DNA from 2 places in the Thermoanaerobacter sp. YS13 genome. Region 2 is predicted to be linked to the other one. Evidence: riboswitches for the same ligand, from Rfam matches in the RefSeq annotation. Region 2 holds a riboswitch; the other holds the start of a gene.
The links. A riboswitch is a leader RNA that binds a small molecule or an ion and turns the genes downstream of it on or off. The one in region 2 is predicted to bind cyclic di-AMP.
Positions count from the first base shown of each region.

Region 1 (6,148 bases), 130 kb from region 2:
GCCGAGGAGTTAAAAGTAAAAGAAAGCAATAGAATAAATACAATCACTTCAGAATTAAAGAAAATGGGAGCAAAAATTTTTGAAACAGAAGATGGGATGATTATAGAAGGGACGGGTTTTTTAAGAGGAAATACAGTGGAAAGTTACAACGACCACAGGATTGCTATGTCTTTATGGGTTGCTGGACTTATAGCAGAAGGAGAAACTAAGATAAAAGATGCTGAATGTGTAAATATTTCATATCCAGATTTTTATAAGACCTTTGATATGCTATAATATCATTGGTGATGAATGATGAAAGAAAAGATACTTATCATAGAGGATGAAAAGCACATAGCCCGTTTTTTACAACTGGAGTTTGAACATGAAGGATATATTGTCACTGTAACTTACGATGGACCTTCTGGCTTAAAGGAGGCATTAGAAGGAGATTATGACCTTGTGCTTTTGGACATAATGCTTCCGGAAATTGATGGATTTGAAGTTTTAAAAAAAATAAGAGAACATTCTGACATACCTGTTATAATGCTTACTGCCAAGTACGAAGTAAAAGACAAAGTGGAAGGACTTGACATTGGAGCTGATGACTATGTGACAAAACCCTTTTCTATAGAAGAGCTTTTTGCAAGAGTGAGGGCTGCTTTGAGAAAGAAAAAGCCGCATCTTAAAAAAGATGTGTTAAGATATAGCGACATCACTATGGATTTGACAACTCATGAAGTAAGAAGAGCGGGTATAAAAATTGAACTTACAAAGAAAGAATTTGACCTTTTAGAGTTTTTAATTAAAAATGCGAATATAGCTTTGACAAGGGAAAAAATCCTTGAGTGCGTGTGGGGCTATGATTATTATGGAGATACTAACATAGTGGATGTATATATAAGGTATTTGAGGAGCAAAATTGACGACCCTTTTGACCGGAAGTTAATCCACACCATAAGAGGAGTGGGGTACACTTTGAAGGAGGATAAAGATGAAGATTAAGTTGTGGCCCCGCCGTATAACTTTAAGGATAGCTCTTCTTTATTCTGTAGTTTTTTCAGTAATACTGGTTGTGCTTAATGCTTCTGTGCTTTATGGCTTAAAATATTATCTGATATACCAAGCAATGGACCAAGTAACAAGCCAGGCAGAGGCTATAAAAAGTAAACTGGGGGAAATAAAAGGAGACGTCAAATTATCTGAAAGAGATTTGATTTTTTCAAGTATACCACATGAAAATATTTATACAAAAATATTTGATGAAAAAGGAAATGTCATTTATTCTTCTAAAAGATTAGAAAAAATTAATATTCCTCACGATGTAAATATAGATATTCCTATTAAAATTGACAAATATGATAAGGATTTGACTTACATCAATACCATTTTTAAAAGCGACGATAAAGTCTTCTACATCCAAGTGATAAAGGACATGGAAAATGAATATTTGTTTTTAAAACTACTTTTTATTTTGATGTTTTTTGCGGATGCGGCGGGGATTTTTGTGTCCTTTATTGCAGGATATTTCGTTACAAAGAAGGCTTTAAGACCTGTGGATTATATGACAAAAGAAGTAAGAGAGATAGATGCCTATGGCTTAAATAAAAGACTTAAAATATATGGAGAAGACGATGAACTTACAAGATTAGCAAAAACCTTTAATGACATGCTGGATAGATTAGAAGATTCTTTTAAAAGGCAGAACATGTTTGTTTCTGATGCTTCTCACGAACTTAGAACCCCAATTTCTGTAATAAAAGGGTATATTGACATGTTGGATAGATGGGGAAAAGATGACAAGGCTGTATTGCAAGAGGCTATAGAGGCGATTAAAAAAGAGACATTAGACATGGAACATCTCATCGAAAGACTCCTTCTGTTGGCAAAAGGAGACAATAAATCGATAAAGTTAAATAAGGAAGAGTTTAATTTAAAGGATGTAATAAAAGAAGTTGCAGAGGAAATAAAAATGTTAAATGAAAACAAAAATATAGTTGTGAAAGGGCAAAATGACATAAATATAACGGCTGACAAAAAACTCATTAAAGAGCTTATAAGGATATTTTTAGACAATGCAGCAAAATACACTTCTTCAGATGGCAATATAGAAATTGAAATGGGGAAAGATAATTCAAAAGCCTATATAAAAATTAAAGATGATGGCATAGGCATACCACAAGAAGATATTCCACATATTTTTGATAGGTTTTACAGGGTAGATAAAGCGAGAGCTAAAGAGACAGGTGGTGCAGGGTTGGGATTAGCTATTGCTAAATGGATTATCGAAGAACACAGAGGAAGTGTCATTGTAAAAAGTGAATTAGGGAAAGGTAGTGAATTTACCATAACATTACCTATCTTTCCACCAGTTTAATATGGACACAAGTTAAATATCCGGCTATAATTTAGTTAAAAATATGCCGAATCCCCGATGAGGGGTACGGGGGAACTAAATTGGGGTGAATCCACTTTTGTGGTAGGGTGTCCCTAACCCGAACCCGTCAACTAACCTCGGAGGCAAAAGGGGGAACAACATGTTTAATATTCGCATCAAGGTCAAACCTCTCATCGCATCAATTATAGCCGGATTGTTTATTTCCCAATCAGTATTTGCCGCAACTTACACAGTTAAACCCGGCGATACCTTATGGGGTATAAGTCAAAAATACGGAACTACCTATACTAAGCTGATATCTTTAAACGGACTTCAAAGTACAATAATATATCCAGGGCAAGTTTTACAAGTGCCGGGTAGTGATAACACATATGTTGTCCAAAAAGGTGACAGTTTGTACTTAATTGCTTTAAAATACGGCATTACTGTTGATATGCTCAAATCTGCAAATGGATACAAAAGCGATATAATATATCCTGGACAAGTCTTTATTATACCCAGTGCTACTTCTTCTAATAGGGCATATCAGGATGTCAGCAGAGGTTCTATTGAAAGGGGTGTAATACCCTACACAAAAGAGGAATTTGACCTCCTTGCGCGACTTGTTACCGCAGAAGCAGATGGAGAACCATACCAGGCTAAAGTAGCAGTTGCGGCCGTAGTAATAAACAGAGTTAAAAGTGGTATTTTCCCTAATACTATAAAAGACGTGATATATCAAGTCGATGCATACGGAAATTACCAATTTACTCCTGTGTTGAATGGATGGATAAATAGACCTGCTTCAGCTGATGCTATAAGTGCAGCAAAAGATGCGTTAAGCGGTGTTGACCCAACAGACGGAGCCTTGTATTATTTTGACCAAAGTTCTACTAATGCGTGGTTGTGGTCACTTCCTATAGCGGCAAGAATAGGTAATATGGTTTTCTGTTACGGCAGGTAAAACTTCCGATGAGAGGGTCAAAAACGGGTACAATTTAAGTACCCGTTTTTGGCTTAGAAAAACAATTTATACAAAGTAGAAAGGCCAAAGGCGATGAATATGAAAGAAGATAGATATTTTAAGTATTGAGAGGGAATTTTTTTATTGAAATAGATACCTACAATTATTCCTAATATATCTGCTAAAAATATCCCAAGCGTAGTACCTATTAATATGTACAGAGGACTGTTATATGATGCAGTCAAAGCTATAGCAGCCAATTGCGTTTTGTCTCCAAATTCTGATAGTACATATGTACTTATAATAGTTGCAACAGGACCGTATTTTGAATTTTTTATTTTTTCCTGTTTTGTTTCTCCCTCTATTAAAGTTGAAATTCCAAAAAACAAAAATAATAAAACAGCTGAAAATTTTATATAAAAAATGGGAATGTATTCGGTGATATACGAACCAAATATCACAGCAATACCATTGTTTATTAAGGCTGCGATAAATATACTTATAAGAACAGTCCTTACTTTAAAAAGAGTAGCAAAGGCCATTGACATGAGCTGTGACTTATCTCCCATCTCAGAAGTAAAGATAAGGACAAATGATGTGACAAGTGCCTCCATTTTATATTGCCTCCCCAACTATTATATTTCCTCTATAAATAAATTAAGACCTTTACATAATATGTAAAACATATTATGTAAAGGTCTCGTTCTTTAAGGTAAAGCCAGGGCTTCCCGATATGTTGACTTTACCACATATAAGCTATGCGAACTACTCCCCTCTACTCAATATATTGTAAAAAATTTATCATAAAATGTCAATAGGAGCAATGTAAACAGCAATAATGTCAATTTATCTTATTTTTTCAACATTTTAACTATTTCTGTATACTCATCTAAGGTGATTTCACCGCGAGCGTACCTTAACTTGGCAATTTCTAATGCTTCATTATTAGGATCTGTATCGTGTTTTTTAAAAAAGTTAACATTTCTAATCTGTTTTACTAGCAAGTAAATTACTACGCCTATTAAAATTAAGAACAATATATTGGTAAGTCCACCACCGAACCAAGTTCCATAACCACAAGGATAATATCCTCCAAACCAACGACCTAAACCACCCATCATATATCCTCCAAACATTATTTACTCCTCCTCTCTAAATATTTAAATTTTACAAAATACTTCTTAATTTATTATATTCTTCTACTGTAATTTCTCCCTTGGCTAAGCGTATATCAAGTATTTTCTTTGCTTCATCCACTTGGCAATCTTTGTTTGCATTTAAATTATTAATCATTCTTTGCAGGTCACCTGTTTTGTACAAATAAAAGCCAATTGCCAAGATTAATATAAGACCCATACTTTTCAACTCCTTTCTATTTATCGAAAAATTGTTAACTTGCTTTCAACTTTATTTTAAAACTTACTTTTGAAGAAAATATGAAGAGAAAATAAATACAGTTTAATTAAAATAATTTCCAAAAGTAGGCGATTAGATTTTTGCGAACTGTGATGTATAATATATTAAAAGAAGTTTATCAAGCTATTTTCATAAGTTATTCATAATTTTGTTGCAAAATAATAAAGGGTGGATGGAAGATGAATAAGAAAATATTTGTAGTTGATGACGAAATAAAAATACTTGAAGTTGTAAAGTCATACCTTGAGCATGAGGGATTTAGTGTTATTACTGAAACTAATGGCAATAACGTTTTAGATACATTCAAAAAAGAAAAACCAGACCTTGTTATATTGGATCTCATGTTGCCAGGTATTTCAGGAGAGGAACTGTGTAAAAGGTTACGGCAGTTTTCCAATGTTCCGATATTGATGCTTACAGCAAAAGTTCAAGAAAGTGATAAAATTAATGGATTTTCTATAGGTGCTGATGACTATATTACAAAACCATTCAGCCCACGTGAATTGGTTATGAGAGTAAAAGCAATATTAAGAAGAACAACTGATGATGTGCCTCTTGCTGAAGTAATGTCTTTTAATAATGATGACCTTGTGGTCGATTTTAAAGCACACACGGTGAAGAAAAAAGGAGTAGTTGTAAATCTCACTCCAAACGAATTTAAAATTTTAAAGTTTTTAATTCGAAATCCAAATAGGGTCTTTACAAGAGAAGAATTAATTGAAAAAGTTATGGGATTTGACTATGAAGGCTATGACAGGACGATTGATGCACATATTAAAAATTTAAGACAAAAAATTGAAGACGATACGAAAAATCCAGTGTATATTAAAACGGTGTATGGTGTTGGATATAAATTTGGTGATGGAAATGTTTAGAAATAATTTAAGAACAAGGACGGCTATTGTATTTATCTCAATAGCTCTTATATCGATTGTTATTGTAAGTATTACAACAAACATCTTAATAATAAATAGCTTTGGAAATTATGTTACAAAGTCAACAGATAAAGAATTTAGCAATATAGCTAACACTCTTGCTGCAGTGTATAAATCTGAGGGAGGCTGGAAAAGTACGACAGGGCGGGAAATTGGTCATGCAGCTATGATGGAAGGATATGGATTAAGACTTAGAGATAAAGATGGTAAGATTATATGGGATTTTTCTCCAATGTCATATATGATGAATATGATGGGAAAATGGAATAAGAAAAATATTTCTGAAAAAACTCTTCCCATCATTGTGGATGAAAAAACAGTGGGATATGTGGATATAATTTATTATGGGCCGATGATGATGAGTGACTTGGATTTTAAGTTTTTATATGACATTAGCAGATATAATGTTATAGCAACGGTGATAGCTATTTTTATAGCATTGATTATAAGTATTTATGTGTCAAATTATATTACAAG
Region 1 covers NZ_JOOI01000001.1:319,138-325,285, forward strand. The annotation lists gene aroA (3-phosphoshikimate 1-carboxyvinyltransferase) at 1-276, shown strand, start outside; gene THYS13_RS01585 (response regulator transcription factor) at 292-984, shown strand; gene THYS13_RS01590 (ATP-binding protein) at 974-2,356, shown strand; cyclic di-AMP (ydaO/yuaA leader) riboswitch at 2,391-2,517, shown strand; gene THYS13_RS01595 (cell wall hydrolase) at 2,517-3,320, shown strand; gene THYS13_RS01600 (TMEM165/GDT1 family protein) at 3,374-3,934, opposite strand; gene THYS13_RS01605 (SHOCT domain-containing protein) at 4,172-4,456, opposite strand; gene THYS13_RS01610 (hypothetical protein) at 4,488-4,676, opposite strand; gene THYS13_RS01615 (response regulator transcription factor) at 4,916-5,611, shown strand; gene THYS13_RS01620 (ATP-binding protein) at 5,574-6,148, shown strand, end outside.
Region 1: linked by a shared signal. The riboswitch ahead of THYS13_RS01595 (cell wall hydrolase) and the one ahead of THYS13_RS00890 (C40 family peptidase) in region 2 are both predicted to bind cyclic di-AMP.

Region 2 (6,148 bases):
GAACTTTCTGAAAGTGGGGCAGATGCTTTTGGAGTAGGAAGTTACATATCTGATGCTCAGCCTATTGACATGACAATGGATATAAAAGAAGTGGAAGGAGTACCTATTGCTAAAAGAGGGAGAATTCCTGGTATTATAGAAAATAAAAAGCTGAAAAAGATAAAATAGTTTTCGGAGATGATAGTTAATGAGAAAATTTATTATATTATCTTTCATTTTGATGTTTATTTTTACAGGATGTAAAACAACTCCACAAAATATGGTAAATTTCCCGCAAACCTCTGAGGATAAAACTGATATTGAAAAAGAAAAGCCTGCAGAGGGTGGCACTTTAAGAATAAATATCACTTCTTTTGATACATTAAATCCTTTTTTAAATGACAATGAACGAGTAAGACAAATGTTGAATTTGTCATTAGAAGGATTAGTTACCTTGGATAAAACTTTAAAGCCTGTTCCTCAATTAGCAGAAAATTGGGAAATAAGTGGACTTAATATAAAATTTTATTTAAAAAAGAATGTTAAATGGCAGGATGGAGTAAGTTTTACGGCTAATGATGTAAAATTTACTTTTGATTCTTTTAAAAGTAATGATGTAAAAAGCCCTTATAAGGACATTCTCATTAACTATCTCTCCTCTTATAAGACAAACGGGGATTATGAATTTGAAGTTATTCTAAATAAACCTGTTGCGAACCCCATAGCTTTGTTTACTTTTCCTATTCTAGCAGAGCATCAATATAAAGGTAAGGAAGATATTTTAAATAAAGATATTGTACCTATCGGTACAGGGCCATATAAGATATCTTCTTACAGCGTTGGCAGAGAAGTTATTTTTGAAAGAAATCCTTATTATAGAGGCGACAAACCTTATATAGATAGTATAGTATTTAAAATTGTGCCTAATGAAAATGCTATGATAACATCTTTTCAAAGCAAAGAAGCAGATTTTACTTTTTTAAATGACATAGACTGGGATAAGTATAAAGAACTTTCAAATGTAAATATTTACAAATATGTTATGCAAGATTATGTATTTATGGCTCCTAATTATCAAAATTCAGCTTTGAAAGATTCAAATGTCAGGAAAGCGATGTGTTATGGAATAGATGTTGACAAAATTTTGAAAGAAGTATATTTTAGTCATGGGTTAAAGTCATGTATTCCGGTCCGTCCTGATTCATGGCTTTATAGCAATAAAATAGTATCTCATAGTTACGATATAAAAGAGGCAAATAAAATATTAGAGGAAAGTGGTTGGAATTTAGTTAAAGGGATAAGGAGCAATGGAACTTATCAGCTCAAATTTGATTTGCTGGTAAATGCAAATAATCCATATTTGATTAAAGTTGCTCAAATTATAAAGAATAATTTAAAAGATGTAGGAATTGAAATAAACATTGTACCAAAAGATTGGGACAATTTACTAAGTTCTGTATATTCAGGTAAATTTGATTTGGCGTTAATGGAGTGGAATTTAAGTTATAATCAAGATATGTCTACAATGTTTATGACAAAAGGCAAAGACAATTTTATGGGTTATAGTAATTCTAAAGTTGATGAAATATATAGTAGAATTTTTTATGATTCACAAGAGAATTCTTTAAAAAAAGATTATCAAGTTTTGGAAGAAGTTTTTTTAGAGGAACAACCCATAATTGGCCTTTTCTATATTGAAGGAGCAGTTATGGCATATGACAATGTAAAAGTTGTGGACCCTACTGGTTTTGATGTTTTTTATAATATAGAAAAATGGTATATAAAAAAGTAGTGTAAAATTATCGTAGAATTTAAAGAAAAACAAGCATACCGTAAAAACTTTGATTTAAGATATTGCAAGGGTTGTACTGAAAATTATCCTACAGTATCTTGACACCATCTGATTAAAAATAGGTATTGACACTGACTTAAAAAGATTATATAATTCATAATGTGATGAAATTCAAAAGGTGTGCGGTGGTGGCGGAACTGGCAGACGCGTACGTTTGAGGGGCGTATGGGGTTTCCCGTGTGGGTTCAAGTCCCACCCTCCGCACCATAAAAAAGAAAGAGGCGGTAAGCCTTTTATTTTTTTGTCACACAAATTATTAATTTTTTATAAAATATATTAAAAAAAGATTAAAAAGTTTAAGAAAATGTAATGTAAACATTGACTTTGACTATGGAATATGATAAGATAAAATGGAAAGATAAAATATGCAATCTTGCCGAATCCGAAAGGTACGGAGGAACCGCTTTTTGGGGTTAATCTGTAGCTTTAAGCTGCAGTAGGGATACCTTCTGTCCCGCACCCGACAGCTAACTCCGGAGGCAATAAAGGAAGGAGATTTGCAGTGGATCAGCGAATAGGAAAGATGATTTTTGGAATTTCTGTGTTTGGCGCGACGCTGATAGGTAGTTCTTTTTTGAACCCAGCGTTTGCGGAAGGATTAGGAATTGGAAAGGTTACAGGCAATTATGTAAATGTGCGAACTCAAGGAAGCTTATCAGGAAATATTATTACTCGCTTAAATTGGAATGACACAGTGACTGTGTTAGATAAGCAAAACGGGTGGTACAAGATAAAGCTTTCTGATGGAAGAGAAGGATGGATTTTTGGTGAATATTTATCTGTAAGAAATCCTTCTAATGTCTCAAGAGGAGATTCGGAAAGATCAGCAAGTGTTGGTATAGTGACAGGTAGCTATGTTAATGTGAGAAGTGAAGCGGGTTTATCGGGTAGAATTATAACACAGCTTAATAAAAATACTACAGTGACTGTATTAGATAATCAAAATGGGTGGTACAAGATAAAGCTTTCTGATGGAAGAGAAGGATGGATTTACGGAGAATATTTAGCAGTAAGAAGCTCATCGAATGTTTCAAGAGGCGAAGTAGATAGAAGTTTGGCAGATAAGTTAATAGATTTTGCTAAATCTTTTGTTGGAACTCCTTATGTCTATGGAGGTTCAACTCCAAAAGGATTTGATTGTTCCGGCTTTGTTTACTATGTATTTAGGAATTTTGGTTTTGCTTTGCCAAGGACTGCAGATGAGCAAGCTACAGTAGGAGAAAAAGTTAGTTATGACAGTTTAGTTCCAGGAGATTTAGTGTTTTTTAAGACGCTGGGAAGCAGTGTTATAAATCATGTAGGAATATACATAGGCAATGGGGAATTTGTAAATAGTTCTTCGGGTAGGGGAATGGTGATGATAAGTCCCTTATATGAAGGGTATTATAGGGATCATTACGTTACTGCGAGACGTATTATAAAATAGGGTCAACTTTTAGTGTTGGCCCGGTGGAATATTTAAGGGACGATGCAAAGATTTTTTTAAAAATTTTATAATCTCATGGGATTTTGTAAGCAAACTGAGAGTGCTCGTAGAGAGTGCTCTTTTTTATATTGACTATTTTTATTCCTTGAGATATTATATAATACTGTATACGTGATATAGCCTATTTTATGGAAGGAGATACCTTATGAAATTTGTAAGAGAAGATGTAAGAAATATAGCCATTATTGCTCATGTTGATCATGGAAAAACTACTTTGGTTGATGCCATGCTTAAACAAAGCGGTATTTTTAGGGAAAATGAAAAAGTTGAGGAAAGAATCTTGGATTTTAATGATTTGGAAAGAGAAAGAGGCATAACAATTCTTGCTAAAAATACCGCTATACGATATAAAGATGTGAAAATAAATATAGTTGATACACCAGGACATGCAGATTTTAGCGGTGAAGTAGAGCGAGTATTAAAAATGGTAGATGGGGTACTTTTGCTGGTGGATTCTTTTGAAGGACCTATGCCGCAGACCCGTTTTGTGTTAAGTAAAGCCTTGGAACTGGATCTAAAACCTATAGTTGTTATAAATAAAATTGATAGACCTGATGCAAGACCGGAGGAGGTTATTGACGAAGTTTTAGATTTATTTATTGAATTAGGAGCAAATGATGACCAAATTGATTTCCCTGTTGTCTACACTTCTGCAAAAGAAGGTATAGCAAAATTAAGTTTAGAAGAAGAGTCTCATGACTTGAGACCTCTTTTTGATACGATTTTAGACTATATTCCTGCACCAATAGGAGATATTGAGGCACCATTGCAACTTATAGTGACTACTTTAGATTATGATGATTACATTGGGAGAATTGCCATTGGAAAAGTAGTTAGAGGAAAAATAATTTCAGGGGAAGAAGCGTCTATATGTAAAAGAGATGGGTCAATACAAAAAGTTCACATAAATAATCTATATCAGTTTGAAGGACTAAAAAGAGTGCAAGTAGAAGAAGCAAGCTTGGGAGATATTGTAGCGGTTTCTGGCATAAGCGATATTGAGATTGGAGAGACCATTTCAGATAAGGATAATCCTGAAGCGGTAGACTTTGTTCGAATAGAAGAGCCTACAGTTTCTATGACTTTTAGTGTAAATACCAGTCCTTTTGCTGGAACTGAGGGTAAATACGTTACTTCAAGACATTTAAGAGAAAGGCTTTTTAAAGAGCTAGAGACAAACGTCGCGTTACGAGTTGAAGAAACAGATTCTACTGATTCTTTTAAGGTGTCTGGAAGAGGAGAGCTGCATCTTTCTATTTTAATTGAGACTATGAGACGGGAAGGGTATGAATTGCAGGTTTCTAAACCTACAGTGATTTTTAAAGAAATAAATGGAGTAAAAATGGAACCTGTTGAACTTTTGACAATAGATATTCCTGAAGAATATATGGGAGTTGTAATGGAAAAATTAGGGCCGAGAAAAGCTGAATTGATGGATATGCACACATTAAAGCCAGGAACTATAAGGCTTAAGTTTAAAGTACCTACACGAGGCTTAATAGGGTATCGGTCTGAATTTTTAACAGATACAAAAGGAAATGGCATAATGACTTATGTCTTTTATGATTATGAACCTTACAAAGGAGACATTCCTTCTCGTACGAGAGGCGCTCTTATAGCTTTTGAGACTGGAGTTGCGACAACTTATGGCCTTTACAATGCTCAAGAGAGAGGGACACTTTTTATAGAGCCAGGTACAAAAGTGTATGAAGGGATGGTTGTGGGAGTTAATTCAAGAAGTGGAGATATTGATGTCAATGTATGTAAGAAAAAACATGTGACAAATTTAAGGTCTGCAACGGCGGATGAAGCTTTGAGGTTATCACCTGTAAAAAAGATGTCTTTAGAAGAAGCATTAGAATTTATAGATAATGATGAATTGGTTGAAGTTACTCCTCAAAGTATTAGAATACGAAAAAAGATTTTGGATTCTCAACAGAGATATAAAAGTGCAAAATATAACAAATAAAGGAGCTTTATGGCTCCTTCTATTTATATAATTCATTTAAAATTTTGCTTATATAATTTATAGTTTCTTGGTAAGGGGGAATACCCTGATATTTTTCTACTGATTGAGGACCAGCATTATAGGCAGCTAATGCTAATCTTATGTCATGGTAAGTGTCTAACAAATTTTTTAGGTATCTTACTCCTCCATCTATATTTTGAGAAGGGTCAAAAGGATTGGCTACATCCAGTTCTTTTACAGTTGAAGGCATAAGCTGCATAAGTCCCATTGCCCCTGCTGAAGAAACTGCGAATGGATTAAAATTAGATTCTGCTCTGATAACCGCTCTAATGAGATTTGCATCTACATTATATTTTTGACTGGCCTGTTGTATTAAATCGTTAATTTGCTGTAAATTTGTATTTTTTGATAGTGCATTATTACTTACATTTCCTGAATTGTATTGCTGATTTTCTATAGCATTATTTAAAACTTCAGCAAAAGGTTTATCAGTATTAAATATTTTTATATTAGCAGGTAGTCTGCTTTGAATTTCTCGAAATTTATTTTCAATTATTTGATTTATAATATCTGTCAATTCAATCCCTCCCATAATATATAATTCGACAAATTTCTTCTAAAACCTCTTTTAAAAGTGCAAATTAGTAAAAAAGTCCTATTAAAATTTTTAAAGGATTTTTTAAAGAAGTATAGTATAATATAAGTAAAGGTTTAGAATAAGGGTTGATAAAGAGATGAAAAACGAAAGAATGGTGGAGGTTTTAATTGTTGTATTAATAATTCCTCTAGTTTCTCTTTTAGCAGGTTATTTTATTTCAAAAGATATTGTAGAACCTAACATTTCAAAAACAAATGACAGTGA
Region 2 covers NZ_JOOI01000001.1:191,949-198,096, forward strand. The annotation lists gene THYS13_RS00875 (nicotinate phosphoribosyltransferase) at 1-168, shown strand, start outside; gene THYS13_RS00880 (peptide ABC transporter substrate-binding protein) at 188-1,771, shown strand; tRNA gene THYS13_RS00885 (tRNA-Leu) at 1,954-2,038, shown strand; cyclic di-AMP (ydaO/yuaA leader) riboswitch at 2,196-2,328, shown strand; gene THYS13_RS00890 (C40 family peptidase) at 2,334-3,257, shown strand; gene typA (translational GTPase TypA) at 3,463-5,286, shown strand; gene THYS13_RS00900 (lytic transglycosylase domain-containing protein) at 5,306-5,863, opposite strand; gene THYS13_RS00905 (hypothetical protein) at 6,021-6,148, shown strand, end outside.